Regions from separate parts of the Pantoea sp. X-Soil-ISGK-285 genome, predicted to be linked through region 2. Evidence: predicted binding sites of a transcription regulator. Region 2 holds the regulator's gene; the other holds the start of a gene.
The links. Region 2 encodes CRP, which controls carbon source genes, mostly activating them, when cyclic AMP is high. Its sites were predicted from a motif close to ATGTGANNNNNNTCACAT; they were not measured.
Positions count from the first base shown of each region.

Region 1 (16,128 bases), 730 kb from region 2:
ACGGGCGATCTCCCGGCTGACATGGGATTTGGACAAGCCGAGTGCGCGTGCCGCCTCACTGAAACTCTGTAATTCCACAACCCGTGCAAATACCAACATGGCGGTTAAATTCGCGCCGTTTTCCATGTTTCCCGACTCCGACAGTAAAGGGATGCTGGCAACAAACTAACACGTTCGGGCGGGGTCACTGTGGCTGATGGGCAAAAAAAGGCGAGGCGAAGAACAAGTGGAGAGAAGCGCAAAGCGCGGGCCGACCTTCCCGTCCGCAGGCTGTGACGGGAAGGTCTTATCAGGCATCAGCTGGCCATCGCCAGAGGGAATAGCAGCCGATCCGGCTCGACGCGACGCTGACGGCGCAACTGGCCAGGCGTCACCATAAAGTAGTTTTTAAACGTGCGGGTATAGGCCTGCTGGGTATCAAAGCCATAGTTCATCGCCACCTGCAGTATCGCTTCGTTGCTGCTCAGCAACGTGAGCGCAGACTCGGTTAAACGGCGCTGACGGATATATTCTGCCAGTGAAAAGCCGGTATGCTGGCGAAACAGCCGTTGCAGATGCCAGCGCGAATAGCCCGAGCGGCGCGCCACCTCATCCAGATGCAGATCGTGTCCTAAGTTGTTCTCAATCCAGTCCAGCAAACTCCGAATAAACTCGCGCTGATTCATGGTTCCTCCTGTTGATGCTGATGTGCAGTGGAGCCACTCTACCTGCTAAAATTTATCCCTTAATTAGCAGAAAATTAGCGCAGAATTAGCAACGGCGGAAACGGAGGCGGAATCGCGCGGCCAGCGGGGCTTTAGTGTGAAAGTTCGTGAAGAGATTGCTGCTGAAAAAAGGCAGAAGATAAAAACGCTGAGTCAGACAAATTTATTTCTGCATCATAAGTGACGGGGGCATTCAGCCCTGTCAGGCGTCAACATGTTTGAGATATCGCTGATATTCCTGAGCCAGAAAATCAACGCCTTCCTTTCGGGTGACATAATCAACATCAATTGAGGTTATGGATGTTACATCAGGCTGATCAGGATAAAGATGCAGGTAGGTCAGATACCAGTACATAACAGCCTGACCGCCTACAGTAATAACCGGTGACGGAAGTTGTCCGGCGTTATCAATAAGATAATGGTTGAGTTTAAGGATCTGTTCTTCTGGAGGAATAGCGTGCAATGTCATAAAAAAAGCCCACCTGTATGATGAGCTTATTTTACTACCTGGCTGATTTCAGCACGGCGTGACATCAGAAAAATGCGAGGCTGCGTCCACTTTTTGCAGGCACAATACCCTGAGGACGTTTTTCAAGCACGCGGCCCGGAGCCTGACCATTTCGGACGGCTTCAACACGATCCTGATACTCGCGCTGATGTCTGATTTTTGCTTCCTGGGCTGACATACTATTCACCGCTGAAATGTCTGGCATTAATCTGTTGCTCAAATATACGTCACCCCATTTACGCTTGCAATCGCTGGCATCTCAATGGATATGGATGGGGACATCAGGCCACCTGACTCCTCCATAAAATACCGGTGACGGCGGTCCGCGAAATAATTCATGCTGTGGCAAGGCGGCAAATGCGCGAGTCCCCGGGAGCTGACATAAGTCAGTGACTGGGGTGAGCAAAAGCAGCCAACGCCGCCACAGTGCGAAGTATGACGGCGGATAATTCTGGCCTAACAATTGGTGAGTAAACTCTCTCCCTATCTTTATGAAGGAGATCAGCCATGCGCGTGTTACTGGTTGAAGATGATGAAATGATCGGCGCGAACCTGCAGCAGGCACTGGAGGGCGCGGGCTGGTCGGTGGACTGGGTGCGTGATGGCATCTATGCCCAGAATGCCTGGAGCGAAGGCGGCTACAGCTGCGTGCTGCTCGATCTCGGCTTACCGCGCGATGATGGCCTGCAGGTACTGCGCCGGGCGCGCGGGCGCGGCGACGCCACGCCGGTGCTGATTCTTACCGCACGCGACACGGTGGCGCAGCGGATTCAGGGACTCGACAGCGGCGCTGACGACTACCTGCTTAAACCGTTCGATTTACAGGAAGTCATGGCCCGGATGCGCGCGATTACCCGACGCAGCCACGGCGCAGCAGACTCGGTGCTGGGCAGCGGCGATGTGCAGCTGGATATGATGACCCGCGAAGTGCTCTACAAAGGACAGCGCGAGCAGCTTACGGCGCGCGAATATGCCCTGCTCTACGCCCTGCTGGAGCGGCCAGGCGCTATTCTGTCGCGCGAGCAGCTGGAAAATCGCATCTATGGCTGGGGCGATGAAGTCAGCAGCAACGCGGTGGATGTTCTGATCCACGGGATGCGCCGCAAGCTGGATAACGACGTGATCCGCAATGTGCGCGGACTGGGCTGGCGGGTACCGGCAATATGAAACCCTTCACCTTTATGCGTTCATTACGCAACAAATTACTCTCTACGCTGCTGATTATTCATCTGCTGATGATCGGCGGCGTCACCTGGTATTTCTTCAGCTGCTACGGCGATATGGTCGGCACCATGAAGGACGATCAGCTGGCAAAAATCGCTGATGCCTGGTCCACTAATAAACAGATGCCCGCCCTGATGCCGATGCTTATTGCGCCTGACAAGGCGAAGAGCGCCTTTGTGGTGCAACTGTGGGACGATCGGGGTCAGTTACGGGCCAGCTCATGGCCGGAGCTGCAGGCTCCGCTGCAAAATCAACGGGGCTATCGCGACGTGCATGTGGGTCAGTGCGACGACTGCGAATGGCGCATCTATACCCGGCCCGGCTTACCTGGCAGCGAGATCAAAACCATCCAGGTGATGCACAACCTCAGCTACATGAAGGCATTGATGGTCAAGCGGGCGCTGTCAGCGATCATTCCGTTGATCCTGATGATGCCGCTGTCACTGCTGGTGATCTGGCTGGTGGTGCGCAAGATCACCCGGGATCTGCAGGTCGCTTCGCGTCAGATTGCCGCGCAGGAGACGCATCATCCGCACAATGTCTCACCCGAAGGCTTGCCGGATGAGATCCTGCCGCTGGTGGCCGCCTACAACTCGCTGCTGAGTAAGCTGCGTGAGGCCTGGTCGTCGCAGCGTCAGTTCCTGGAAGATGCGGCGCATGAGCTGCGCACGCCGGTAACGGCGGTGACCTTGCAGCTGGAAAATCTGCGTCAGCATATCCAGCCAGGCGAAGCGAGCCGGCAGTTCAGCCAGCTGGAAGCGGGCGTCACACGCACCCGTCATCTGGTCACGCAGTTACTTAATGTCTCGCGTCAGGATGACCAGAGCGTGGTCGCCAGCGTCGAGCATATCGAACTGGACGATCTGCTGAAAGAGAGCATTGAGCAGCTGATGGTAGTGGCAGATAAACGCGGCATCGATATCGGCTTTAATGGCTCCACGCAGTATCGTCTGCAGGCCAGCCGTTCCGAGCTGCGCAGCCTGTTCGACAATCTGATTGGTAACGCCATGTTGCACACGCCGGAGGGCAGCCTGGTCGATGTGCTGCTGCATCGGGTCGCAGGTAAAACAGTGGTCGATATTGTCGATAACGGGCCAGGCATGCCGGAATCCTTTATCGAACGCGCCTTTGACCGTTTTACCCGTTCACCTGACGTTAAAGCCCAGGGCAGCGGGCTGGGATTATCCATTGTGCGCAACGTCGCACAGAAGCATCAGATTCACGTCGCCCTTTCCAATTGCATGACGCCACAGGGTGCCATTTGTGGTTTGCAGGTTCGCGTCACCCTTCCCTGATCCCGCCCGTTTGATCACGAACCAGACAACGTAAACGGTTGCCTGGTTCCGTTCGATCCTGGTCATTATTGTGAAGCGCATCACATTTTAGCTGAATTGTAATGCAACACTTTTTGACAAACGTGAGCAAAATCTATTTTCTATCGATCTGTTACAGGCACGCTACGCGGGCTGAAGAACTGGCTGTTATTTGCTGTGAAACCCTCATTCCCATCAAGGGACCGATTTCTCTCTGACTGCGTCTGCTGTGCGGCGGTCAAAAGCATGTGGCTGATAATAATGAAATTTAAAACGTTGATAGCAGGTGCCGTGCTGGCATGTTCATTGAGTGGCGCTGCGCAGGCCGCTGAAAGCGATCCGCAGTATGTCTCCGACTGGTGGCATCAGAGCGTTAACGTGGTAGGCAGCTACCACACCCGTTTCGGACCGCAGTTTAACAACGACGTTTATCTGGAATATGAAGCGTTTGCGAAGAAGGACTGGTTCGATTTTTATGGCTACCTCGATCTGACCAACTTCTTCGGCGCAGGCAACAGCAACGCCAACGGCATTTTTGATCACGGTTCACCGATGTTTATGGAGATTGAGCCGCGCTTCTCTATCGACAAACTGACCGGCACCAGCCTGGCGTTTGGTCCGTTCAAAGAGTGGTATTTCGCTAACAACTACATCTACGACATGGGCCGCAACAGCGATAGCCGCCAGAACACCTGGTACATGGGTCTGGGCACCGATATCGATACGCACAGCGATGTCGGTCTGTCGCTGAACGTCTACGCCAAATATCAGTGGGAAAACTACGGTGCGGCGAATGAAAACAGCTGGGATGGCTATCGCTTCAAGGTGAAATACTTCGTGCCAATCACCACGCTGTGGGGCGGTAACCTGGGCTATGTGGGCTTCACCAACTTCGACTGGGGTTCCGATCTCCGCGATAAAGGCGGTTCATCACGCACCAGCAACTCCATCGCCTCCAGCCACATTCTGTCACTGGGTTACGATCACTGGCACTTCTCTGCGGTAGCGCGTTACTTCCACAACGGCGGACAGTGGGCGGATGGACAGGAACAGAATTTTGGCAACGGGCCGTTTGAAGTGAAATCGACTGGCTGGGGTTACTACCTGGTGGCGGGTTATAACTTCTGATTACGTGCGGCGGCCTGAATAGCGCCGCCGCGCATTAATCCGGGCAGTTGCCATTAATTAATACGGCGCCGCAAATTGCGACGCCGGCTGGCCCGATTATTCCTGCGGCTTCTCGACATTGATGCGCCACGGAATGTTGAACTTATCAATAAACATCGCGAATCCGTTCGACCAGAACGTCTCCTGCCACTCAGTTGTCACCTTGCCGCCTGCCGACAGTTTCTCAAACCAGGCTTTACCCTTTTCGACATCGGTAGTTGAGAGACTGACCGCGTAACCGGCATGCTCAGACGCTGGCGGCTGATCGGTGTTGCCATCGCTCAGCATCAGCTCACCGTCACCAATACGCAGCTGGGCATGCATGATCTTTTCTGGCGGCTGCGGCGCGGCAGACTGATCGCCGACCTGCTCACCCTGATCCGGCATATCACCGAATTTCATTTTAGAGAGCAACTCTCCCCCGGTCGCCTGCAGGTAAAAGTCGATAGCCTCTTCGCAACGGCCATAGAGAAACAGATAAGGACTGACTTGCATCGTAACCTCTATATTTGTCGGGTGGATTTTTTTCAGTACCTTAACAGTGTAGACGATCAACTTTACTCACTGATTTTACTGGCAATAACGGCGAAAGAGTTGTGCCATATAACTGCTCATTGGGGTCAGCGTCGTGTCTTTGCGCTGGATCAGATAGAAGATCGCTTTCGGCAGGGGTTCGTCGAGCGTCAGCGCCACCAGCGACCGACCCAGAATCGGGTCGTCAATGACGTCGACCGACAGAATACTGATGAAATCGCTTTGCGCGACCAGGCTGGTGCAGGCCATAAAGGTTTCACAGGTCACCACAATTTTCGGGGCCATGCCGCGTTCGCCAAACAGATCGTGCAACAAGCGGTAGTAACTGCCTTTAGGCGTTGGCATCGTCCAGTCCGCCTGCTGTAACTCCGCCAGAGAGCGCGCCTTTTCCAGCGGATGGCCTTTGCGCACCACCACCTTGTACTCGCGCTCCATCATCCGCTCATACATCAGCTCCTGATCGAGATGGCTCTGATCGTAGGTATTAATGGTGAAATCGAGCGCCCCCTGACGCAGTTCATGCACCATCGACACCAGCTGGCCTTCGACGATGCGCACCTTCACCAGCGGGTATTCGCGATGAAACTGGTTAATCACCTGCGGCATAATGGTGCGCGCCACGCTACCACCGACGCCGATATTCACCTGACCGCCACCCAGTCCCAGCCGCTGCTGAATATCCTCTTCGGCGACCCGCAGCTCTGCCAGCACCAGGCTGGCATGCCGAAAAAAGTTATCACCGATATCGGTTAACACCACGCCCTGCTGACGGCGGATAAACAGCTTTGCCCCCAGCTCGCGCTCCAGTTCCTGAATCGCTTTGGTTAACGCCGGTTGTGACAGCCCGGAAAGACGGCTTGCCGCCCGGATACTGCCCTGTCGCGCCACGTCAACGAAGGCGCGCAGCTGATGGAGCTTGAGATTGGCAGACATAATTTTGCGATAACCGTTGTTTATCAGTCACAAGATATTCGCATCTTATGCCGGTCAATACCATTGTGTAGATTCGGAACAGTGCATAAAAAATCAACAACGAGGAGAGAGCCGATGAACCCCCTTTCAGACCACGTCAGCGCCCGGCTGCCACAGCTGCAACAGTGGCGTCGCGACTTCCATCACTATGCCGAATCTGGCTGGCTGGAGTTCCGCACCGCCACCTTCGTCGCTGAAGAGCTGCATAAGCTCGGTTATCAACTGAAGCTGGGCCGTGAGGTCATCGACGCCGACGCGCGGATGGGCTTGCCCGACGAGGCAGTGCTGAAGCAGCAGGAAGCGCGCGCGCTGCAACAGGGCGCGCTGCCGCAGTGGATCAGCCACTTCTCCGGCGGATTCTGCGGCATCGTGGCAACGCTTGAGACCGGCCGTCCTGGCCCGGTGATGGGCTTCCGCGTCGATATGGATGCCCTGGATCTCAACGAGAGCCAGGCTGACGATCATCTGCCGCAGCGTGAAGGGTTCGCCTCCTGCAACGCAGGCATGATGCACGCCTGCGGACATGACGGCCACACCACCATCGGGCTGGGTCTCGCCTCGTTGCTGATGGCGATGAAAGATCAGCTCAGCGGCACGATTAAACTGATCTTCCAGCCCGCCGAAGAGGGTGTGCGCGGCGCAAAAGCGATGGTGGCGGCGGGCGTAGTCGATGACGTTGATCGCTTCACCGCCATTCATATCGGCACCGGCGTGCCGGCAGGCGAAGTGGTGTGCGGCAGCGACAGCTTCCTCGCCACTACCAAGCTGGATGTTCACTTTACCGGCGTCGGTGCCCATGCGGGCGGTCGTCCTGAAGAGGGGCGTAATGCCCTGCTGGCCGCCGCACAGGCAACGCTGGCGCTGCATGGTTTAACCCAGCACAGCGGCGGCGTGGCACGGGTCAACGTGGGCGTGCTGCAGGCGGGAACCGGCCGCAACGTGGTAGCCGACTGCGCCCTGCTGAAAGTCGAAACCCGTGGCGTGACCAATCAGGTCAACGACGACATCTATCAGCAGGCGCTGCGGGTGATTGCCGGTGCGGCGGCGATGTATGGCGTTGAGCAGCAGGTCTCGCTGATGGGGGCCGCACGCAGCTGTACACCGACGCAGCCATGGGTTGATTTCATCCATCAGCAGGCGGACGCGCTCGGTATCTTCGACTCCGTGGTCGATCGTAAAGCGCAGGCGGCAGGTTCGGAAGATGCGACCTACATGATGGAACGGGTAAAGCAGCGCGGCGGTCAGGCCTCTTACGTCATTTTTGGCTGTGAGCTGGCGGCGGGTCACCACAATGCGAAATTCGACTTCGATGAGCGGGTGATGCCGGACGCCATCACGCTGCTGGCGACGCTGGCGCTGAACCAGGCGCAGTATGGGGGCTCACGATGATGGAAGACTTTATTGCCGACTATATCGATCGTCATCAGCTTCGTTTCAGCACGCTCAGCGACGCCATCTGGGACACACCGGAGACCCGCTTTGCCGAAACCCGCTCGTCAGCCCTGCTTTCTGATGCGCTGGCAGAAGAGGGATTCAGAGTGGAACGCGGCGTGGGTGGCATCGATACGGCGTTTATCGCCAGTGCGGGCAGCGGCAAGCCGGTGATTGCCATCCTTGGCGAGTTCGATGCGCTGGCGGGCCTGAGCCAGCAGGCGGGCTGCGCCCGGCCGCAACCGCTGGAAGCCAACGGCAACGGACACGGCTGCGGTCACAACCTGCTCGGCACGGCGGGTGTTGCGGCGGCCTGCGCCGTGAAAGCCTGGATGGAACAGCATCACACGGGTGGCACGGTGCGCTTTTACGGCTGCCCTGGCGAAGAAGGCGGTTCGGGCAAGACTTTTATGGTGCGCGAAGGGCTGTTTGACGACGTTGATGCCGCCGTGACCTGGCATCCGGAGGGGTTCAGCGGCATGTTCAATCTGCGCACCCTCGCCAATATTCAGGCGGCGTTCAGCTTCAAAGGGGTTGCGGCGCACGCGGCCAATTCTCCCCATCTGGGCCGAAGCGCCCTGGATGCCGTCACGCTGATGAATACCGGGGCCAACTTTCTGCGCGAGCATATCGTTCAGGAGGCACGTCTGCACTACGCCATCACCAACAGCGGCGGTGTATCGCCGAACGTGGTGCAGGCCGATGCGGAGGTGCTCTACCTGATCCGCGCCCCGGAACTGCCACAGGCGCAGGCGATCTATGAACGGGTGATCAATATCGCCAGGGGGGCAGCACTGATGACCGACACCACGCTGACCGTACGTTTTGACAAAGCCTGCTCGGATTACGTCCCGAATCGCGCGCTGGAAGCGGTCATGGAGCGTTATTTGCATCAGTTTGGTTTGCCCGACTACAGCGACGAAGAACGCGCGTTTGCGGCTGAACTGCGTGCCACGCTCACTGATGACGATCTGCGCAATGCCCGGCTCAATGCCGCCCGAACCGGTGGTGAAGCAGGTCACGCCTGGGCTGAAAAACTGGGCGACAAGCTGTTTATGGATGAGGTCGCGCCCTATGCGGTCACACGTGAACTGCTTTATGGCTCCACCGACGTCGGCGATGTCAGCTGGGTGACGCCGACTGCACAGTGTTTTGCGCCCTGCTTTACCTTCGGCACGCCGCTGCACACCTGGCAACTGGTGGCGCAGGGACGCACCAGTATCGGGCATAAGGGGATGTTTCTGGCGGGCAAAGTGATGGCGGCCACGGTGTTAACGCTGTTAACGGATCGGCAGGCGCTGGCTGGCTGCCGGGCCGAGTTTGATCGGGTACGCGCCGCGCAGCCCTATCACTGCCCGATCCCGGCGGGGATCACACCAACAAAACTGGCCGAATGAGCCAACGGCCGTGTCTCTGACGCGGACCACTATAAAAAAATATTGCAAACACTTCCCCGATTCAGCGGTGCCGGAACTGAACTCACCGCCTGTCGCACAACGCGACCGGCGTCAGGCCTTGCTACCGCCGATAAAAGGGACACAAGACGAGAACCAATACCATGGAAGCAACATCCGAGAACCGCAGTCCTGGCCGGCTCTTCAGCTGGATCGAGCGCGTGGGGAATAAAGTCCCCAACCCGTTTTTACTGTTTGTCTATCTGATCGTGGTGCTGATGGTGGCGACCGCCATTATCAGCGCGCTGGATCTGGCGGTGAAGAATCCGAGCAACGGCGAAATCGTGCGGGTGAATAACCTGCTGAGCGTCGCAGGCATTCAGTGGATCCTGCCAAATATCATCAAAAATTTCAGCAGCTTTACCCCGCTGGGATCGATTCTGGCGCTGGTGATTGGTGCCGGACTGGCGGAAAAGGTCGGCCTGCTCCAGTCGCTGATGGTGAAGATGGCGTCACGCGTCAGCCGCCGTTATGCCAGCTACATGGTGCTGTTTATCGCCTTTTTCAGCCATATCTCCTCGGATGCCGCGCTGGTGGTGATGCCGCCGCTGGGCGCACTGATCTTTCTGGCGGTGGGCCGTCATCCGGTGGCGGGCCTGCTGGCCGCCATTGCCGGTGTGGCCTCCGGCTTTACCGCCAACCTGCTAATTGTCACCACCGATGTGCTGCTCTCGGGCATCAGCACTGAAGCGGCTAAAGCGGTCAGCGACACAGTGCATGTCAGCGTCATCGATAACTGGTTCTTTATGGCCACGTCGGTGATTGTGCTGACGATTGTGGGCGCGCTGCTGACCGATAAATTTGTCGAGCCGCGACTGCCAAAGTGGCAGGGCAACGGCGAGAAGCTGGCGGCGCTGACGCCGCTTGAAAACCGCGGTCTGCGGGCTGCCGGGATCGCCGCGCTGCTGTTTATCGCCCTGATGGCGCTGCTGGTGGTGCCGGAAAATGCACCGCTGCGCAATCCCGCCACCGGCGCCATTATTCCCTCGCCTTTTATTCAGGGCATTGTGCCGATCATCATTCTGTTCTTCTTTGTGGTGGCGATTGCTTATGGCGTGGTCACCCGACAGATCCGCCGTCCGGATGATATCCCGCAGTTGCTGGTCGATCCGATGAAGGGCATGGCGGGTTTTATCGTGATGGTGTTTCCGCTGTCGCAGTTCGTGGCGTTCTTCAACTGGAGCAACATGGGCAAATTCATGGCGATCGGGCTGACTGATGTGCTGGAGAGCGCAGGCGTCAGCGGCGCGCCCGCTTTTCTTGGCCTGATGTTCCTGTCGGCGTTTCTCTGCATGTTTATCGCCAGCGGCTCAGCCATCTGGTCGATTCTGGCGCCGGTCTTTGTGCCGATGTTTATGCTGCTCGGCTTCCACCCCGCCTTTGCCCAGATGATTTTCCGCATCGCCGACTCCGCCGTGCTGCCACTGGCACCGATGTCGCCGTTTCTGCCGCTGTTTCTCGCCTTTTTGCAGCGTTACCAGAAAGATGCGCAGCTCGGCACCTATTACGTGCTGATCTTCCCCTATCCGCTGGTGTTCTTTATCAGCTGGATAGCGCTGCTGCTGGTGTGGTATCTGCTGGGTCTGCCGATCGGGCCAGGCGTCTGGCCGAAACTGCCGTAAAGCACAGTGCCACCGATGAATGTTTCATCGGTGGCACGTTTTATTTTTTTTGTTAAACGGCGTGCAGGGAACAACGGCTCATTGCGCCGCCAGCTCCTTAAAAAATTCCGGGTTTTTCTGGATAGTGACCAGTACTTTAGCTGCCAGCCCGGTCGGGTTACGCCGTCCGGCTTCCCAGCTCTTAATGGTATCGAGGCTGGTTCCCAATGCCGTCGCCATCTCGCTCTGTGAGACGTTAAGCTGTGCCCGGATAGCCTTCACGTCGGCAACCGCGTAACGGGTAACACGACCGGGCTCCCTGATACCGTTTTTGATCTCCACAGCCTCTTCCAGCGATGCTTTCAGCTCGTCAAAAAAACTCACGTTACACCTCATCTTTCAGTAATTGTGTCAGCTTCTTCAGCTCAGCTTTTTCCGCGTCCGTGAAAAGGTGTCATAAAGCAAGGCTATGATAACGCAAGGACGCCATTTGCATCCATGCGCTCCTGCCCCCGCGTTACCGGACTGAGAGACAGTCCGGAGTTCGCTGCAATCAGATTCTGGCCTGGTCGCCGCTGCCGGAGTGCGCCTGCCACGGATGGCAAAACCTGCAACGTACGTTGCTAAATAGTCAGCAACGACCCTCTCGGCAACGGCGGATGAATTGACTATTCTGCTATTTCTTCGCTTGCTAACGGTTAACTATTTTAATAAGCCTCCGACCGGCTGCGAGTCGTCTCCACACTGCCTGAGGTTCACGCTGACATGACCACCTCCTCCACCAGCCTGCCGCCGATGCACGCTTCATCGGCGGCCCGTAACAGCTTAGCCGCTCGGGTTGATGCGCTGCCCTCCTCCGCCGGATTGTGGCGCTTTATTACGCTGCTGGCGCTGGGCGGCTTTTTTGAGCTTTATGACCTGTTTGAAACCGGCTATATCAGTACCGGCCTTCTGTCGGCCGGCGTATTTCACACGGGTGCGGCAGGCGTGCTGGGCTTCTCCGATCAGGCGGCCTTCGCCTCAGCCACTTTTCTCGGTCTGTTTTTTGGTGCCAGCCTGCTGGCACCCTACGCTGACCGCTTTGGTCGCCGTCTCACCTTTATGTGTGCGCTGCTGTGGTACGGGCTGTTTTCACTGCTGATGGCGTTCCAGCAGAGCGCAGAGATGATTATTCTGTTCCGCTTTCTGGTGGGGATCGGGCTGGGCGTCGAGCTGGTGACCATCGACACCTATCTGTCGGAATGGGTGCCGACCCATCTGCGCAGCCGCGCCTTTGCCTTCTCCTTTTTCGTGCAGTTTTTATCGGTGCCGGCCGTGGCGCTGATGTCGTGGTGGCTGATTCCACAAACGCTGTTCAGCCTTGAAGGCTGGCGCTGGGTGGTCATTGCGGGCGCGGTCTGCTCGCTGGTGATCTGGCTGGTGCGCAGGAACCTGCCGGAGTCGGCGCGCTGGCTGGCGCAGCAGGGTCGTCATCAGGAGGCGCATCAGGTGCTGTCCACGATGGAGCAACGCTGCGGCATCCCGGCCGGACCCGCTTTTTCAGCCGATGACGCCGCGGCGCAGCTGCCAAAACGGGGGCGCTTCAGCGAGATCTGGTCACCCGCTTACCGCAAGCGCACCCTGATGCTGGTGGTGATGAATTTTTTCCAGGCGATCGGCTTTTTCGGCTTTGGTAACTGGCTGCCTGCGCTGCTGTCAGGCCGCGGTGCCACGGTGACGCACAGTTTGCTTTATGCCTTCTTCATCACGCTCGCCTATCCGCTGGGATCGCTGATCTGTAGCCGCTACGCCGATAAGCTGGAAAATAAGTGGCAGATTGTCCTGTCGTCGCTGATGACGGTGGTGTTCGGCACGTTGTTCGCCTTCCAGACGCAGCCGGTATTGCTGATTCTCTGCGGCTTCCTGATCACCTGGTCCAACGCCTGGCTGACTTTCAGTTTCCACGCCTATCAGACCGAGATTTTCCCGACCCATATTCGGGCGCGGGCGGTCGGCTTCTGCTACTCCTTCAGTCGCCTCTCTACGGTATTCAGCAGTATTTTGATTGGGGTGATCCTGCAGTACGCCGGTACGCCAGGCGTGATTACCTTTATCGTGCTGAGCATGGTGATGGTGATGCTGTCGGTAGGGATTTATGGGCCGAAAACGCGCGGTATCGATCTGGAGAATATCTAAAAGAAAAGGCCGTCATCCTGATGATGACGGCCTTTTTTACTGCCGATTATTTGCCTTCCAGTACCCGGATATCTGCACTGCCCAGCCGATCTTTCTCATCTTTACGCAGCTCAGCGACCTGTTTCGCGCTGACCGGCTCCGACGCCTTGTTGCCCCAACTGTTACGCACGAAGTTCACCACGTCCGCCACCTGCTGATCGTCAAGACGCCAGCCAAATGCTGGCATGGTAATCGTCGACGGCGCGCCATTGACACCAGGCAACTGCCCGCCCACCAGTACGATATGGATCAGTGAGGTCGGATCGTCCGCCAGCACCACCGGATTACCGCGCAGCGCCGGATAGAAACGTTTATAGCCGCTGCCATCGGTTTTATGGCACGCCGCACAGCTGTCGACGTAGGTGGCTGCACCCGTCGCACTGTCGTCACCTTTCCACAACGCTTTGGCGGTGGCGTCATCGACGCTGAAAGCTGCCTGATGAGGATCTTTCGCGCCCAGCGACTTCAGATAGCGCGCAATCGCCGTGATATCGGACTCGCTCAGGTGCTGCAGGCTGTGTTCCACCACGTCGGTCATGCCACCAAAAGCAGCGGTCTGATCGTTGCGGCCATAACGCAGGAACTGACGCAGGTCCTCTTCGCTCCAGCGACCCAGTCCATCGCGGTTGTCGCCACGCAGATTGCTGGCGGTCCAGCCATCAATCGGTGCGCTGCTGCCCGCCAGATAGTCGCTGCCCTCATTGTTGGTCAGCGCCTTCTCCTGCATCGTGATGCTGCGCGGCGTGTGACAGGCCCCGCAGTGACCCAGTCCTTCTACCAGATAGCGACCACGTGCCAGCACCGGATCTTCCTGGGCTGCAGGCTGGAACGCTTTCACGTCGGGCGCAAAAATCCCGCGCCAGATCGCCAGCGGCCAGCGCATCGACAGCGGCCAGGGAATGTCGCTCTCCCGGTTTGGCTGCCCGACCGGCGCGACGCCATGCATGAAGTAGGCGTAAAGCGCCTTCATGTCTTCATCGCTGACCACTGCATAAGAGGGATATGGCATCGCCGGATAGAGCGTATCGCCATTTTTCGCCACACCCTGACGCACCGCTTTCTGGAAGTCGTCGTAGCTGTATTCGCCAATGCCAGTCGCGGGATCGGGCGTAATGTTGGTGGAGTAGATGGTGCCAATCGGTGTTGCCATCGGCAGCCCACCGGCAAACGCCGCGCCGCCTTTGCTGGTGTGGCAGGCCACACAGTCACCGGCTCGCGCCAGATACTCACCCCGTTTAACCAGATCGTCCTGGCTGCTCTCCGCCAGGGCGGCGAACGTCAGGGAGCCAAGAATCAGAGCCAGAATGCCATTTTTCATCGCCATGTCCTTATGCCTGCACCAGTGGGCCTGGATTTTTCAGGTAGTGTTCGCGAATCGCTTTAGCTGACCAGTAGGTCAGCGCCGCCACCATGCCGGTCGGGTTGTAGCCCAATCCCTGCGGGAAAGCTGATGCGCCCGGTACAAACACATTCGGTACGTCCCAGCTTTGCAGATAACGGTTAACCGCACTGGTTTTTGGATCGTCGCCCATGATCGCCCCGCCACTGATGTGGGTAGTCTGATAAACCGTGGAGTCGAAATGGGTGCCCGGCTTTTTCGCGCCGCCGATGATCATCTTCGGATTCATCGCTTCCGCGATATTGCGCATCTTACCGACCATGAACTGCGCCATTTTGATGTCGTTATCCTGCCAGTCAAAGGTCATGCGCAGCAGCGGCTGTCCATAAGCATCTTTGTAGTTGGGATCGAGATCAAGGTAGTTGGCGCGATAAGACTGGTGGGCGCCGTGCGCATCCATTGACAGATGATGGGTGTAGGTATCCGCCACCGCCGCTTTCCATTTGCTGCCCCAGTTGGGCGTACCCGCCGGCACCGGCAGGCCGGAGATCGGTTTGGTGCCCGCCTGGTTAACCCAGAATGGCGAACCACCAACAAAGCCCAGCGGCCCATGGTCGAAGTTATCCGCGTTGAAATCATCAACCGCAACGCCTGCGCCACCCGCACCGATAAACGGATTAGTGGTGGTGTTCTTATCAAACAGCGCCTTCAGCGTAGAGAGGTTCTGATAGGCGAAGTTGCGGCCTACGGTCCCTTCGTTGGTAATCGGGTTGTAGGGTTTGCCGATGCCCGACAGCAGCATCAGGTGAACATTGTGGAACTGGAAGGCGGAGAGGATCACCAGGTCAGCGGGCTGAATCTGCTCGCGGCCCTGCCCATCCACATAGGTCACGCCGGTCGCACGCGTTTTGTCATCGCTGAGATTGACCCGCAGCACATAAGAGTTATTGCGCAGCTCAAACTTCGGCTCCTGACGCAGCGCAGGCAGGATATTGACGTTAGGCGACGCCTTGGAATACATGTAGCAGGCGTAGCCGCTGCAATAACCGCAGAAGTTGCACGGCCCCATCTGTGCGCCGTAGGTGTTGGTATACGGACCCGAGGTATTGGCGGACGGCAGATCGTAAGGGTGATAGCCGACCGACTCTGCCGCCTGAGCAAACAGCTGCGCCGAGTAAGTGCGCTTCTGCGCGGGCAGCGGGAAGTTATCTGAGCGATCGGGCGCAAACGGGTTGCCGCCTGTATCTTTGCCGACCACTTTGCCTTTGATACTCCAGGCGCTGCCTGAGGTGCCAAAAACCTTTTCCGCTTTGTCGAAGAACGGCTCCAGCTCATCGTAGCTGACGCCAAAATCCTGAATCGTCATGCCTTCCGGAATGAAGTTCTTGCCGTAGCGCTCTTCGTAATGGCTGCGCATCCGCAACTCAACCGGATCGACACGGAAATGGACGCCGGACCAGTGAAGACCCGCGCCACCGGTACCGGTGCCGGGCAGAAATGCCGCCAGCTGACGATAGGGCACTGCGGTCTGCGACGCATCATGACGAATGGTCACGGTGCTTTTGGAGAGATCCTGGAAAAGCTTTTTGCGGACGTTATAGGTCAGCTCATCAATGGACTGCGGATAGGAGCCATCGGGATAGGTATCGCGGTGCGGTCCGCGCTCC
Region 1 covers NZ_AP035938.1:361,953-378,080, reverse strand. The annotation lists gene AC6I8B_RS01680 (LysR family transcriptional regulator) at 1-126, opposite strand, end outside; gene AC6I8B_RS01675 (helix-turn-helix domain-containing protein) at 297-665, opposite strand; gene AC6I8B_RS01670 (hypothetical protein) at 907-1,173, opposite strand; gene AC6I8B_RS01665 (response regulator) at 1,720-2,379, shown strand; gene AC6I8B_RS01660 (sensor histidine kinase) at 2,376-3,731, shown strand; gene AC6I8B_RS01655 (nucleoside-specific channel-forming protein Tsx) at 4,011-4,877, shown strand; gene yjdN (VOC family metalloprotein YjdN) at 4,974-5,411, opposite strand; gene AC6I8B_RS01645 (LysR family transcriptional regulator) at 5,487-6,383, opposite strand; gene AC6I8B_RS01640 (M20 family metallo-hydrolase) at 6,498-7,811, shown strand; gene AC6I8B_RS01635 (M20 family metallopeptidase) at 7,808-9,250, shown strand; gene abgT (p-aminobenzoyl-glutamate transporter) at 9,412-10,929, shown strand; gene nadS (NadS family protein) at 11,008-11,292, opposite strand; gene AC6I8B_RS01620 (MFS transporter) at 11,674-13,083, shown strand; gene AC6I8B_RS01615 (c-type cytochrome) at 13,130-14,440, opposite strand; gene AC6I8B_RS01610 (GMC family oxidoreductase) at 14,451-16,128, opposite strand, start outside.
Region 1: a site for CRP is predicted at 3,800-3,817, ahead of AC6I8B_RS01655 (nucleoside-specific channel-forming protein Tsx). Genes of this name have one in related genera too.

Region 2 (16,128 bases):
GCCGCATCCGGCAAAGCCAGAATTTGCTCTTATACTTAGGGCAAAAACCTGAGCAGGAGGCGGCATGGCGAACAAACTCACCGAAAAACAGAAGGTCACCCTGTGGCGACAGCGGCGTAGCGCCAGCTATCAGGCCAGCTGTCGGCTGGAAGGCTTCTCGCCAAATGAAACCAGCGTAAACAGCGATGATGCGGCCGCACGTCTGGCGTCACTGAGGAGGCAATATGGACTCTAATACCGCCGTCAGCCAGGATCCCTACCTGTGGCAGCATGACAATGTGCTGAAAAACCTGCCCGATATTCACGATGCCGCGCAGCTGCGTAAGGCGGAGCTGAGTTTTAGTGCGGCGCGTGCCGCCACGCTGGAGCTGGGCCCACGTAATCCTGGACTGCCTTACCTGCGCCAGATCCACCGTACGCTGTTTCAGGACGTCTACAGCTGGGCTGGTGAACTGCGCACTATCGATATCTGGCGCGATGAGACGCCGTTCTGTCATTTCGAATATATCGAAAAGGAAGGTAACGCCCTGATGGCCGCGCTGGAGGAGGAGAAGGGCCTTGCTGACCTGCCACGTGACGCGTTTATTGAGCGTGTTGCCCACTACTACTGCGAAATCAATATGTTGCATCCTTTCCGCCACGGCAACGGTCGGGCGCAGCGGATTTTCTTTGAACAGCTGGCGCTGCATGCCGGTTATCTGCTCTCCTGGGAAGAGACTGACGCTGAAAGCTGGAAAGCGGCGAATCAGGCTGGTGTGGCCGGAGACCTGACTTTGCTGGAGCAGGTATTTGCGAAAGTGGTGAGCGAGGCGGCTTAACCGCGTAGAATAGCGGCGCGGGTAATTATTCTGGACTGGCCATGCTGCTGCTTATCGACAATTACGACTCCTTTACCTGGAATCTTTATCAATATTTCTGCGAGCTGGGCGCGCAGGTTCAGGTGGTGCGCAATGATGCCATCACGCTGGAGCAGATGGCGGCGTTACCGCTGACTCATCTGGTAATCTCCCCTGGTCCCTGCACGCCGTCGGAGTCAGGCATTTCGCTGGCGGCGATCCGGCATTTCGCCGGTCAGCTGCCTGTGCTGGGCGTCTGCCTGGGCCATCAGGCAATTGCGCAGGCGTATGGCGCGCAGGTCGTGCGCGCGCGTCAGGTGATGCACGGCAAAACCTCTGCGATTCAGCACACCGGACAGGGCGTGTTCCGCACTCTGAATAATCCACTAACCGTGACCCGCTACCATTCGCTGATTGTACAGCGCGACTCCCTGCCAGATGCCTTCGAGGTGACTGCCTGGACGGTGCGTGACGGCGAGCCTGACGAAATTATGGGATTCCGCCATAAAACCCTGGCGCTGGAAGGCGTGCAGTTCCATCCCGAAAGCATTCTCAGCGAGCAGGGACATCAGCTGCTGCGCAATTTCCTTGAGCAATAAGTTGCCTTTGAGTGATTTTTTATGCATATTTTGTGATTATTATTTCAAAGTTGCACATCAGTCATCTAAATGGGGTCATCTATGGCAGCGGAAAAAATTGCGGTCACGCGGGAGACGTTCGATAACGTTATTTTGCCTGTTTATGCACCTGCGCAGTTCGTGCCGGTAAAAGGCAAGGGCAGTCGTGTATGGGATCAGCAGGGCAAAGAGTATATCGATTTCTCAGGTGGTATCGCCGTCACCGCACTTGGACACTGCCATCCTGCGCTGGTGGAGACGCTGAAAAGTCAGGGCGAGACGCTGTGGCACACCAGCAACGTCTTCACCAACGAACCGGCGCTGCGTCTTGCCAGTAAGTTAATTCAGGCGACCTTTGCCGAGCGGGTCTTCTTCGCTAACTCCGGGGCCGAAGCCAACGAGGCCGCCTTTAAGCTGGCGCGCTACTACGCCTGCAAACGTCACAGCCCATTCAAAAGTAAGATTATCGCCTTTCATAACGCCTTTCATGGCCGGACGCTGTTTACCGTCACGGTCGGCGGACAGCCAAAATATTCTGATGGGTTCGGGCCTAAACCGGCGGATATCGTCCATGTGCCGTTCAATGATCTGAACGCAGTAAAAGCGGTCATTGACGATCATACCTGCGCCATTGTGGTTGAACCGATTCAGGGTGAGGGCGGCGTCGTGCCCGCAACGCAGGAATTTATGCAGGGACTGCGTGAGCTTTGCGATCAGCACCAGGCGCTGCTGGTGCTGGATGAAGTGCAGAGCGGCATGGGGCGCAGCGGCAAGCTATTCGCCTATGAGCATTATGGCATCCAGCCCGATATTCTGACCTCAGCCAAAGCGCTGGGCGGCGGTTTCCCGGTCAGCGCCATGCTGACCACTAACGAGATCGCCTCGACCATGGCGCCGGGCGTGCATGGCACCACCTATGGCGGCAATCCACTCGCCTGCGCCATCGCCGAAACTGCGCTCGATATTATCAATACGCCGGAGGTGCTGGCAGGCGTTGAGACACGTCGTCAGCACTTTGTCACGGCGCTGCAGGCCATCGATGCGAAGTATGATCTCTTCAGCGATATTCGCGGCAAGGGTCTGCTGATTGGCGCGGCGCTGAAACCGCAGCATGCCGGTAAAGCACGCGACATCCTGAATGCCGCGGCCGCAGAAGGCGTGATGGTGCTGGTTGCCGGCACCGACGTGATGCGTTTTGCCCCGTCACTGATCATTGAGCCTGCCGACATCGAAGAGGGCATGAGCCGCTTCGCCACGGCCGTCGGCAACGTGCTCAACGGCTAGCTTAGTTTTTACGTAAGCGTCTGATCAGCCAGCGGCCATGTTGCGGCCGCTGGTTCCACGCCAGCGATGAGATGGTGTACATCACGCTCAGATGATCGAGAATGCGCCGCACATGCTGCTCCACCACCGTGATCGGTCCCTCACTGATGTTCTCCAGCTCATCCAGCAGGTTAACCTGTGAGCTTTCACCATCATATTCCAGCCGCTGCTGACACCGCTGCAGCGCGATTTCACAGGATTGCAGGTAACGCTCAGCCAGCGAGGCAGTGAGCATGGTGTGCTCCCGCGCCAGAATCGTCATGGCGTTGATATGCTCGACGATAAACTGACTGTGCGTGACCCAGAGCCGCATATCACTCAGATAGCGGGAGTTGAACGCGGGTTCCTGCATCGCCTGATTCAGTGAGTTAAACAGCGCATTGTGTGCCTGATTGACCTTCACCCGCTGATAAGCCAGTTTCTCTGGTGACTGTTCGTCACCCAGCAACAGCTGTAGCGCATCCTGATAGGTTTCCAGTGCGTCATGGGCGTTCTGCCGCAGTAAGCCGCTCTGCCACTGCGGCCACAGCCACAGCATCCCGCCAAAGGCGATCAGACAACCCATCAGCGTATCCATGAGACGTGGCAGCAGAAACTGCGCGCCATTCAGCGACAGCAATTGCAGCGAGTAAACCGCCGTGACCGTAAAGCCAATCATCGACCAGCCATAGAACTGGCGGGTAAAGCGATAGCTGATAAAGGTAATCGCCAGCATGATCAGCAGTACCAGCGACTCTGGCACCGCCATGCGCAGCGTGGCAGCCGCGATCACCAGACCGGCAAAAGTGCCCAGCGCCCGGTGCTGAATGCGGACACGGGTAGCGCTGTAGCCGTTCTGGCTGACGAACATGATGGTCATCAGGATCCAGTAGGGTTTGGGGATGTTGAAGAACAGAGCCAGCGCGCTGCCCAGCATCAGCATCACCGCAAAGCGGCCGGCAGTGCGCAGGGCCGATGAGCGGAACGAGAGATAACTGCGCAGCGCCGGTAACAGCGGCAGACGGCGCTGGCGGTCAGCCATCAGATCGCGCTGATAAAGGGGTTTCTGGGTGCGCAGAACCCGCGCGATGCGGTTGAAGTGGTAAAGGCAGAAGTTACCCACCGGATTGTCGGGATGCTGATGGGCGATTTTCTCCAGCGCGCCGAGCTGTTTATCCATCGCAAAGCGATCGGGTAGCTGGTGATAGAGAATGTTATCCGCCAGCACCCGCAACCGGGCCGAGATGGTTTTGGCATTCCAGCGGATCACCGCTTCGGCGTGGCTCTGTTCGACCAGCTTCTGCACCTCTTCCGGCCGATGCAGGCTGACCGAGATATGTTCCTGCAGATCCAGCGCCACCTGAAAGGCGCGCGTCAGCCGTTTATGGCTGTGATCGCGGCTTGCCGACAGCATATGCATCTGCTGATAACAGGTGTTAATCAGATCGACCACTTTCTGCTGACGAGCCAGCAGCGGCGGCAGCGCCTTTTCCGGATCGGTCAGCTGCGTCAGCAGGGTATATTTTGCGTCGCAGTAGTTAGCCAGCTCGCGGTAGATCAGGCTCAGGCTTTCGCGCATCGGCTGCTCTTTCCACAGCCAGAACCAGAACCAGTTAAAGAGCCCGTACCATAGCGTGCCGCCGATATAGAGCAGCGGGGGAACATAGATTGGCATGCGGCCAATCAGGCTCAGGGTAAAGATGGCGGCAATCAGGGTGCCGGGCAGCAGACGGCCATGCAGCGGGCTGATCTCCCCGGTAACGCCGAGCAATAAGGGCATAGCAAACAGGATCAGCGGCAGCGGAATAGCATGCAGGGTGAGCCACTGCATCAGAAAGCTGCCGAGGGCAAACAGGCTGCCGCCAACAATCAGGCGTTTGAAGAAGCGTTTATGCGGGGTATCCAGACCGGCGATGTTGCAGCAGGCGGGCACTAATGAGAACAGCAGACCTTTTTGCAGGTCGCCAGCCAGCCAGCCCAGCGCCACCGGCAGACAGAGCACCAGCGTTTGCCGCAAGGCGTAGTTAACTTCAGGATGGTAAATAATTCGACGCCACATCGGCCCAACACAAACAATAACGGCGTGATGTTGCCATCACGCCGTGGGTGACAGGAATTAGCGGGTGCCGTAAACGACGATGGTTTTGCCGTGTGCGGAGATCAGGTTCTGATCTTCCAGCATCTTCAAAATACGGCCCACGGTTTCACGTGAACAACCAACAATCTGGCCAATTTCCTGACGAGTGATTTTAATTTGCATGCCGTCGGGATGCGTCATGGCATCTGGCTGCTTCGCCAGGTTGAGCAGGGTCTGTGCAATGCGTCCGGTTACGTCGAGGAAAGCGAGGTTACCCACTTTTTCAGACGTCACCTGCAGGCGACGCGCCATCTGCGATGAGAGTCGCATCAGGATGTCAGGGTTAACCTGGATCAGCTGACGGAATTTCTTGTAAGAAATTTCCGCCACTTCGCACGCGCTTTTCGCACGTACCCAGGCGCTGCGCTCCTGGCCTTCTTCGAACAGGCCAAGTTCACCAATAAAATCGCCCTGATTCAGGTAGGAAAGAATCATCTCTTTGCCTTCTTCATCTTTAATCAGAACCGCAACGGAACCTTTCACGATGTAGTAAAGCGTTTCTGCTTTTTCACCTTGGTGAATCAGCGTACTTTTGGATGGATACTTGTGAATATGGCAATGGGACAGGAACCATTCGAGTGTAGGGTCTGTTTGCGGTTTGCCGAGAACCATTCGCTATTATCCTCTGTTGTAATCGTGCCCAAAATACAGGGGGCAGTTTTCCCTGTCAGGCGGTGAAAGCTTCAAGCGTTTCCATTTCAGGAAATTATTCGGGCCGCATCAGGCGCAGTGCGCATCATCCTTCCCGGCTTCGTCATCGGGTGACGAAAAATATTTTCAGCACTGTTTGTAGCACAGCTTTTGCCGACTGTCTTCTGTTGTCTCGCTTCAGCTACGGGCGGATTTCTCTGGATTGCTGTTTACCAGGCGAAAGCGTACTCTGGCGACAAAACAGCGTATTCCGGAGCAAAAATCATGCAGGCAAGAGTGAAATGGGTAGAAGGGCTGACATTCCTCGGAGAATCCTCATCCGGCCATCAGATACTGATGGATGGAAATTCGGGTGATAAAGCGCCCAGCCCAATGGAGATGGTGCTGATGGCGGCGGGCGGATGCAGCGCGATTGACGTGGTATCAATTCTGCAAAAAGGCCGAAACGATGTGGCTGATTGTGAAGTAAAACTGACCTCAGAACGTCGTGAAGAGGCGCCGCGAATCTTTACGCACATCAACCTGCATTTTATCGTGAGTGGCAAAGCCCTCCAGGATAAAGCGGTCTCACGCGCTGTGGATCTTTCTGCTGAAAAATATTGCTCTGTGGCCATCATGCTGGGTAAAGGCGTCAACATTACGCATAGCTATGAAGTGATTGAGCTGTAGTAGCCGCAGGGGTTATTGCAGACCTGCTAACTTCACTTCCAGTATCTGATGCAGGTTGCTTTAGGACTGTGCCTGGGCCGGGAATCCGCTTTGATACTGTGCCTGCGTATTGAACAGGGTCAGAGCGGTTTGTGTCGGTCCGCTGTCAGACTGTGCCTGCGCTGGGAACCGGGTCAGATCGGAAAGTCGCTTAAGCCAATCCCTGGCCGCTCGGCCCGCGCCGTCCCTGGCGCGGGACGCTTTCCTCTTCTGACCCGGTTCCCTGCGTGTTAAGCTTTTTCGCTGCTGTCAGATTCATCCTGCATTGGCATTGGCATTGGCATTGGCATTGGCATTGGCATTGGCATTGGCATTGGCATTAGTCTGGAAAGGCCCTTTTGGCCTCTTACTCTATTCGTTTGCCTTCCATCAGCCGCTTCACCAGCGGACCCATGATCAACTCCATCGCCAGACCCATTTTGCCGCCAGGCACCACCAGCGTATTGATGTGCGAGATAAACGAGCCCTGCAGCATCGCCAGCAGGTAGGGGAGGTCGATATCTTCCAGCGCCTGGAAGTGGATCACCACAAAGCTCTCATCCAGTGACGGAATAGCGCGGGCAGCGAACGGGTTTGAGGTATCGACGGTCGGGACGCGCTGAAAGTTGAGGTGAGTGCGTGAGAACTGTGGTGTGATGAAGTTGATGTAATCTTCCATCGAGCGCACCACCGAATCCATGACCGCTTCACGTGAATGGCCGCGCTCGCCGGTGTCGCGCACCAGCTTCTGAATCCACTCCAGGTTCACAATCGGCACCACGCCAACCAGCAGATCAACCTGTTCTGCTACGTTGTGCTGCGCCGTTACCACGCCGCCGTGCAGCCCTTCGTAGAAGAGAATATCGGTGTTCTGCGGCAGCGGTTGCCACGGCGTAAAGGTGCCGGGCACCTGATTCCACGGCACTGCTTCATCATAGGTATGCAGATATTTACGCGACTGGCCCTGTCCGCTCTGACCATACTCTTTAAAGCTCTGCTCCAGCAGGCCAAAGTCATTGGCTTCCGGGCCGAAGTAGCTGACATGACGTCCTAAATCGCGCGCCTTACGAATCGCCATATCCATTTCAGGGCGGGTAAAGCGGTGAAAACTGTCACCTTCCAGCTCCGCCGCATGAAGATCGAGCTGCTGAAAGATTTTGCGAAACGCCACGCTGGTGGTGGTGGTCCCTGCGCCGCTGGAACCAGTCACCGCGATAATGGGATGACGTGCAGACATAGAAAAGCTCCCTGTGAGGTCGGGCAATAGGCATTGTTAACACGAAATGCCGTTGGGTGCATCAGCCACGAAATTCTTTGCGCGGCATGATATTGACCGATTCGTGCAGTTCCGACCACACCAGTACCACTTCACCCGTTTCCAGCTGACGTCGCACATCGGCCACCTTGTCGATCAGGCTGCGTTCCTGCTCGCCATAGTCCGTGCCTTCGCGCAGCACAAAGGTTTCAATCAGATTTTCAAGGGTCTCAGGTGAGACCTGTTGCCAGGGAATAATCACGAGATCAGTTATCCAGAAAAGGGGCGATCCACTGGGGGATACGCTGTTCCAGCCACATTTCAGGCTGGCGTAATGTCCCACCAACAAAACCTACATGGCCGCCGTGTGGTGTCAGTTGATAAGTAATAGTGGCAGATAATTGGCTGCTGTGCGGGATCACCTCATCACTCATAAAAGGATCATCTTTGGCGTGAATGATCAGCAGCGGTTTCTCTGCGTGCTTCAGCCAGGGCATGGCGCTGGCACGATGATAGTAATCGGCCGCATCCAGAAAACCGTGGGCGCGGGCGGTAATGGCATCATCAAAGTCGCGCAGTCGACGTAGCGCTTTCAGCTGCGCCAGATTGACCGGCAGCGTATCCGGCCAGGCGTGCAGTTTGCGGCGGGCATTTTTCTTGAGCTGCGCCAGCAAATAGTATTGATAGACGCGTGAGAAGCCGCGTTCCAGTTTTACGCTACAGGGCTCCAGCAGCAGCGGAGCGGAGACAATGACGCCCGCGTCTACCTCAGCGGCTGCGCCCTGCTGGCCCAGCAGGCAGCCCAGCATGTTACCGCCCAGCGAGAAACCCACCGCCGCGGTGGGTACGCGGCCCCAGCGGGAGCGCAGCCAGTGCAGAAAAAAGCGGGCATCTTCGGTTTCGCCAGAGTGATAGATGCGGTTGAGCCGATTCGGTTCGCCGCTGCAGCCGCGAAAATGCATCACCACCGCCAGCCAGTCGCGCGCGCGGCAGATCGCCATCAGGCCATGAATATAGGGGCTATGAAAACTGCCCTCCAGCCCATGAAACAGCACCACGCGCGGTTTATGCTGCGCGAACTGCGGATCTTCACTCCAGGCGAGATCGACGAAGTCGCCATCCGGCAGGTCGAGACGTTGCCAGTGGGGATCGCCCGCGATACGACGACGTAGCAGGCGCGGCAGCAGGGTCTGCAGGTGCGCATTACGCAGACTCTCAGGAGGCGTGAAGTGCTCGTTTTCCGGTCCGGTAAATTTCATGTGGTAAAAGCTTGTCTGTTCCATATCACACTGTTAGCTTCGATAAGTTTTTTCTTGCAGGGTAAGGAGTACCCGATTGCCATGGAACTGAGTCTTTTCTTATCAATGTTGGGATTTCTTTGGGTCGCGGCCATTACGCCCGGGCCTAATAATATGTTACTCACCGCCTCGGGCGCTAATTTTGGCTTTATGCGCACCATTCCGCTGATGATTGGCATCATGATCGGAATGCAGGTGATGCTGCTGATGGTGGCCTTTGGCGTCGGCGGGCTGATCCTGCTCTATCCTTCGCTGCACCTGGTGCTGAAAATCGCCGGTAGCCTCTATCTGCTCTGGCTGGCATGGAAAATCGCTACCGCCAGTTATGAGAAGCTGGAAACCGATCAGGCGCCGGATGCGCCGATGCCCTTCTGGCAGGGCGGATTGTTGCAGTTGATCAATCCCAAGGCCTGGCTGATGGCGCTGGGCGCGGTCGCCAGTTTCAGCCTGGCCGGTGACGCATATCGCCATTCAGTGATGGCGATAAGCATCGGCATGTTTCTGGTTAATCTGGTATCGGGTGTTATCTGGATGGGATTTGGTGCGATGATCGGCCGCATTCTGCGCAGCCGTCGCGCCTGGAAAATTTTTAACCTCGCCATGGGGCTGCTGACCGCCGCCTGCGTGCTGTTAATCTGGCACTAAATTAGCTGGATGCGCGTTCAACGCGCGTCCAGGGCAGCACCTCGCGGATGACTGGCGCATTAGGATTGCGGATCTTCTGCAGCAGCAATTGCACGCTACGCGCGCCCAGCTGGTTCATCGGCTGCTCGATGGTCGTCAGCGGCGGATTCAGGCTGCGGGTAAACGACACGCCATCAAACCCGACCACCGCCAGATCTTCCGGCACGCGCAGACCCGCTTCCAGCGCCGCATGCACCACGCCTACCGCCAGCACATCTGAAACCGCAAACACCGCATCCGGCGGTTCCGGCAGCGCCATCAACTCCCTCAGCCCCTGACTGCCCGCCTCACAGGAGATTTCGTAAGTGTAGGAGACGCCGGACCACGCATACCCCAGCTCCTCAATCGCCTGCCGGTAGCCCTTTTCACGATGATGTGAGTAAAGGTAACGCATGTCGCCATTGATCAGCCCGATGCGTTTACGCCCTTTACCGGCAAGGTAATGGACGGTGTCGCGCGCGGCTTCAAGGTGATCAATGCTGACCGAGGAGGCGGGGATATCCGGATCAAATTCGCAGCACTGCACCCAGGGCGCCCCGGCAATGAGCGCCTGCAAATCCTGTAAACCGGAGGCCGCATCCATCGTAATCACGCCATCGACCACTTTTCCGGTCAGCAGGGAGAGATAAGCGGCTTCACGCTGGAGCTGCGAGGCGGAGTTACAGAGCAGGATGTGATAGCCGTGCAGTTCCGCTTCGGCCTCGATGCCCTGAACCACGCGTGAACAGAAGGGATTGGTGATATCCGAGATCAGCACCAGCAGCATGTTGCTTTGCGACGTACGCAGCTGACGCGCCAGTAAGTTGGGCTGATAGTCGCAGGCAGAGATTGCCGCCAGAACTTTCTCACGCGTATCGGGCTTCACGCCGGGATGCGCGTTGAGAACCCGCGATACCGTGGCTTTGGAGACGCCAGCCAGCTGAGCGACTTTCTCGATCGACATCGGATTCAGAAACCTTAACAGGCAATAATTGGGAACGCATATGAATAGCACAGGGACAATGTGAGCGCCTGACATTTTTGCTTACTTTAGCTATTTTCAGCATTTGCGATTTTTGACTTAGTTTTGCAGATAGTGATCTAAGAACTTATTTCTATTAGGGATAATTTTTAATTCCTTTATGAAACTATAGCGCGCAGAGACACTGCCTCCACTATAAAAACGGTGGGGTAGTGATTATGGCAGCAACACGTTTAACTTTTTTAGCCGCAGCGCTGGCGCTGCTGGCGTTTCGGGCTGATGCGGTCAATGTCACCGTGGCTTACCAGACCTCGGCTGAGCCGGCGAAAGTGGCGCAGGCTGACAACAGCTTTGCGAAAGAAAGCGGGGCCAGCGTTGACTGGCGCAAATTTGACAGCGGCGCCGGGGTATTACGTGCGATGGCGTCCGGTGACGTCCAGATTGGCAATATCGGTTCCAGCCCGTTAGCGGTCGCGGCGGCGCAGAAGCTGCCGATTGAAGCCTTTTTACTCGCCTCTCAGCTGGGCAACTCTGAAGCGCTGGTGGTGAAGAAGAACATCACTACGCCCAAAGATTTAATTGGCAAACGCATCGCGGTGCCGTTCATCTCTACCACCCACTACAGCCTGCTGGCTGCGCTGAAACACTGGGGCATCAAACCGTCACAGGTACAGCTGGTCAATCTGCAGCCGCCAGCGATTATTGCTGCCTGGCAGCGTGGCGACATTGATGGCGCTTACGTCTGGGCACCGGCGGTTAATGAGCTGGAAAAAGAGGGCAAGGTGTTAACCGACTCTGCGGAAGTGGGAAGCTGGGGATCGCCGACGCTGGATGTCTGGGTCGTACGCAAAGATTTTGCTCAGCAGCATCCGGAGATCGTGACTGCTTTTGCCCGCAGCGCGCTTGACGCGCAGCAGGCCTACCTGAACAGCCCCGACAGCTGGCTGAAGCAGTCCGATAACCTCGGCAAACTCTCTCGCCTCAGCGGTGTGCCGGAAGCACAGGTGCCCGGTCTGGTGAAGGGCAATACCTACCTCACGGCGCAGCAGCAGGTTGAGCAACTGGGCAAACCGGTCAATAAAGCGATCGTCGATACCGCGCAGTTTCTGAAAGCACAGGGCCGGGTGCCGCAGGCGGATAACGACTACAGCAGCTATGTGACCTCCCGTTTCGTCGAGCCATTAGTTAAACCTTAAGGAGGCACTATGCTGCGCATCGCTCACCTTAATGCCCGTTATGCCGGACAGCCGGTGTTGCAGGATATCAATCTGCAGCTGGATAGCCATGAACTGCTGGTGGTGCTCGGCCCCTCCGGCTGCGGCAAAACCACACTGCTCAATCTGGTTGCCGGTTTCCTGCCGGTGGAGTCGGGCAGCATCACGCTGGATAACCAGCCGGTGACCGGGCCTGGTGCGGAGCGCGGCGTGGTGTTTCAGCATGAAGGATTACTGCCGTGGCGCAATGTGCTGGATAACGTCGCCTTTGGCCTGCAGCTGGCGGGGATGTCACGCCCGGATCGCGACACGATTGCCCGCCGGTTAATCAGGCAGGTGGGGCTGGAGGGCGCGGAAAAGCGCGCCATCTGGCAGTTGTCCGGCGGTCAGCGTCAGCGGGTGGGCATTGCGCGCGCGCTGGCTACCGATCCACAACTGCTGTTGCTGGATGAGCCTTTCGGCGCACTGGATGCCTTTACCCGAGAGCAGATGCAAACCCTGCTGCTGACGCTATGGCGCGACAGCGGTAAACAGATTCTGTTGATTACGCACGACATAGAAGAGGCGATTTTCCTGGCCAGCGAACTGATTCTGCTGTCGCCAGGACCGGGCCGCATCGTTGAGCGGCTGCGTCCTGGCTTTGGCCAGCGCTTTGCCGCAGGGGAGTCGTGCCGCAGTATCAAATCCGATCCGCAGTTTATCGCCCAGCGCGAGTATGTGCTGAGCCGGGTCTTTGATCAGCGGGAGGCGTTTGCATGAGTGCACTCATCAATGACAAGTCTCTGCCGGTGCGCCGTCGTTTGCGCTGGCCGTTTTCAACCGCCTTTACGCTGAGCATGCTGAGTCTCTCTCTGCTGTTGCTGCTCTGGTGGGGCGTGACCGCGCTGGGCCTGATTGCCCCGCTGTTCCTGCCGTCGCCGCAGCAGGTGTTAAGCAAGCTGCTGCTGATTGCCAGCGCGCAGGGCTTTATGGATGCCACGCTGTGGCAGCATCTGGCCGCCAGCCTGACACGAATGCTGATTGCGCTGACTGCCGCTGCCGCCATCGGTATTCCTGTAGGGATCCTGATGGGCCTCAGCCCGGTCGCTCGCGGGTTGCTCGATCCTCTGATTGAACTCTATCGCCCGATTCCGCCACTCGCCTATCTGCCATTGATGGTGATCTGGTTCGGCATTGGAGAGACCTCGAAAATCCTGCTGATCTATCTGGCGATTTTCGCGCCGGTGACGCTCTCCACCCTGGCCGGCGTGCGTAACACGCAGCAGGTCCGACTGCGTGCGGCTCGCTCGCTTGGGGCTAATCGCTGGCAACTGCTGCGCTGGGTGATTCTGCCAGGCGCGTTGCCGGAGATCCTCACCGGTCTGCGCATCGGTCTGGGGGTTGGCTGGTCAACGCTGGTGGCCGCTGAGCTGATTGCCGCCACGCGGGGGCTGGGTTTTATGGTGCAGTCAGCAGGAGAATTCCTCGCCACCGATGTGGTGCTGGCGGGTATCGCGGTAATCGCCTTTATTGCTTTTAGCTTAGAACTCGGGCTCCGCGCGTTGCAGCGCCGTCTGACGCCCTGGAGTGGAGAACAATCATGAACGAACGTCTCAGTTTTACCCCGCTTGGCCCGTACATTGGCGCGCAGGTCTCAAACCTGGATGTGTCTCGCCCATTGAGTGATGCTCAGTTTGAGCAGCTTTATCATGGCCTGCTTCGTCATCAGGTGCTGTTTCTGCGTGACCAGAAAATAACGCCGGAACAGCACCGCGCGCTGGCAATCCGCTTTGGCGATCTGCACATCCATCCGGTCTATCCGCATGCGGAAGGCGTCGAGGAGATTATCGTGCTGGATACCCATCAGGATAATCCGCCAGATAATGACAACTGGCATACCGATGTCACCTTTATTGATACGCCACCAGCGATCGCCTTGCTGGCCTCGAAGGTGTTACCGGAGTCGGGGGGTGACACGCTCTGGACCAGCGGCATTGCGGCTTACGAAGCGCTCTCTGAACCCTTTAAGCAGCTGCTGGCAGGTCTCCATGCCGAGCATGATTTCAAAAAGTCATTCCAGGAGTATAAGTACCGCAAAACGGAGGAGGAGCATCAGCGCTGGCAGCAGGCGGTAGCAAAACATCCGCCGGTGCAGCATCCGGTCATCCGCACCCATCCGGTCAGCGGCAAAAAAGCGCTGTTTGTGAATGAGGGCTTTACCACGCGGATCGTCGATTTAAGCGAGAAAGAGAGTGATGCGGTGCTGGGCTTTCTGTTTGCGCACGCCACCAAACCGGAGTTTCAGGTGCGCTGGCGCTGGCAGCCAGACGATCTGGCTATCTGGGATAATCGGGTCACGCAGCATTATGCCAATGCTGATTACTATCCTGCCCGGCGCATCATGCAGCGGGCAACGGTGCTGGGCGATAAACCCCGTTAAAAGAGAATCTCCCCGCGAGCGGGGAGATTTTTTTATGAGGCCATAATCTGTTCGAGCTGTTCCTGCGCTTCCAGCCACGCCATCTCCACCTCTTCCAGCGCAGATTTGCTCTCCGCCTGACGCTGCAGCGCGGTGGTCAGGTCCGCTTTACGGCTCTGTTCATAGATAGCGCTGTCTGAGAGCTGAGCTTCGGCTTCGGCCAGCTGGCTCTGCCATTTGCTCATCTGCTTTTCCAGCTTCTCTATCTCTTTGCGCAGCGGCTGCGTCTGGGTGCGCAGTTCAGCATCACGACGCTTCTGGTCTTTACGCGCCTGGGCACTGTTGCCGTTATCCTGCTTCGGCGCGGCATCCTGTTGCGCCTGCTGCTTCTGCAGATCGCTCAGCCACTTCTGATAATCTTCGAGATCGCCTTCAAACACATCCACTTTGCCATCATGCACCAGATAGAGATCGTCGGTGGTCGCGCGCAGCAGATGTCGGTCGTGCGATACCACGACCAGCGCACCTTCGAAGTCGATCAACGCTTCGGTCAGCGCCTGGCGCATATCGAGATCGAGATGGTTGGTGGGTTCATCCAGCAGCAGCAGGTTAGGGCGCTGCCAGACAATCAGCGCCAGCACCAGTCGCGCTTTCTCTCCGCCGGAGAAGCGCTCAGTGATTTCAGTGACTTTATCGCCGCGGAAATCGAAGCCGCCCAGATAGTCGCGCAGCTGCTGTTCCAGCACCTCAGGCGCAATACGCGACAGATGCTGCAGCGGTGACTCATCGGCCCGCAGGTACTCCAGCTGATGCTGGGCGAAGTAACCGAGCTTGATCCCTTTCGCCAGACCCATCTTGCCGTCCATCGCCTCCAGCTCACCCGCCAGCAGCTTAATCAGGGTTGATTTACCGGCACCGTTACGTCCCAGCAGGCCGATGCGCGAGCCGGGGACCAGGTTGAGCTTGATGGCGTCGAGAATAATACGATCGCCATAACCCGCGGTGACCTTCTCCATCTTCATCAGTGGATTAGGCAGGTTCTCCGGCTTGCGGAAAGTGAAGCTGAATGGGTTATCGACATGGGCGGGCGCAATCATCTCCATGCGCTCCAGCATCTTGATGCGGCTCTGCGCCTGCTTCGCCTTGGTGGCCTGGGCACGGAAGCGATCAATGTAGCTGTGCAGGTGCGCCACTTTCTCCTGCTGGCTCTCATACAGCGACTGCTGCTGAGCCAGTTTGGCGACGCGCTGCCGCTCAAAGGAGCTGTAGTTGCCGGTATATTCGAACATCGACTCCTGTTCGATATGAATAATTTTGTCGATGACGGGATCGAGGAAGTCACGATCGTGCGAAATCAGAATCAGCGTGCCTTCATAACTCTTCAGCCAGCGCTCCAGCCAGATCACCGCATCGAGATCGAGGTGGTTGGTCGGTTCATCCAGCAGCAGCAGATCGGAACGACAAATCAGCGCCTGTGCCAGGTTGAGGCGCATGCGCCAGCCACCCGAGAAGTCGCTGACCGGGCGTTGCAGCTGTTCCTGACTGAAGCCCAGACCATGCAGCAGGCTTGAGGCGCGCGCATGGATGCTCCACGCCTGCACCGCGTCCAGCTTGCCATGCAGCAGCGCGATGGCATTGCCATCGTCACGCAGATTGGCGTCCGCCAGTTCTGCCTCAAGCTGGCGAAACTGGCGATCGCCATCAATCACGTACTCCAGCGCGGCTTTATCCAGCGCAGGGGTTTCCTGATTCACCCAGGCCAGCGCCCAGTGAGTGGGGAAAGTGACGGTACCGGCATCGCTGGTGATTTCACCTTTTAACAGCGACAGCAGCGTGGATTTTCCACAGCCGTTTTTACCCACCAGCCCGACCTTCTGGCCGGGATTAATGGTGGCGGTGGCATTGTCGAGCAGGACGCGGATGCCGCGGCGAATTTGTAAGGCTGAGAAGACAATCATGTAAGCGCCGTATCGTCAGAATATGTTAATTTACTGGCAACATAATGAGATTTTGCTGCGTCGTGCATGGTAGCGGAAAACCGCACCAATGACGACGCTTTGGAGGGAAAGGATGTCGCAGCCACCCAGG
Region 2 covers NZ_AP035938.1:3,704,653-3,720,780, reverse strand. The annotation lists gene AC6I8B_RS17625 (YhfG family protein) at 65-235, shown strand; gene AC6I8B_RS17620 (putative adenosine monophosphate-protein transferase Fic) at 225-818, shown strand; gene AC6I8B_RS17615 (aminodeoxychorismate/anthranilate synthase component II) at 860-1,435, shown strand; gene argD (bifunctional acetylornithine/succinyldiaminopimelate transaminase) at 1,517-2,737, shown strand; gene AC6I8B_RS17605 (YccS/YhfK family putative transporter) at 2,739-4,814, opposite strand; gene crp (cAMP-activated global transcriptional regulator CRP) at 4,872-5,504, opposite strand; gene AC6I8B_RS17595 (OsmC family protein) at 5,808-6,212, shown strand; gene AC6I8B_RS17590 (phosphoribulokinase) at 6,598-7,467, opposite strand; gene AC6I8B_RS17585 (YheU family protein) at 7,529-7,747, opposite strand; gene AC6I8B_RS17580 (hydrolase) at 7,752-8,768, opposite strand; gene AC6I8B_RS17575 (LysE family translocator) at 8,826-9,428, shown strand; gene AC6I8B_RS17570 (LacI family DNA-binding transcriptional regulator) at 9,430-10,410, opposite strand; gene tauA (taurine ABC transporter substrate-binding protein) at 10,647-11,624, shown strand; gene tauB (taurine ABC transporter ATP-binding subunit) at 11,634-12,401, shown strand; gene tauC (taurine ABC transporter permease TauC) at 12,398-13,225, shown strand; gene tauD (taurine dioxygenase) at 13,222-14,061, shown strand; gene AC6I8B_RS17545 (ABC transporter ATP-binding protein) at 14,094-15,998, opposite strand; gene kefG (glutathione-regulated potassium-efflux system ancillary protein KefG) at 16,111-16,128, shown strand, end outside.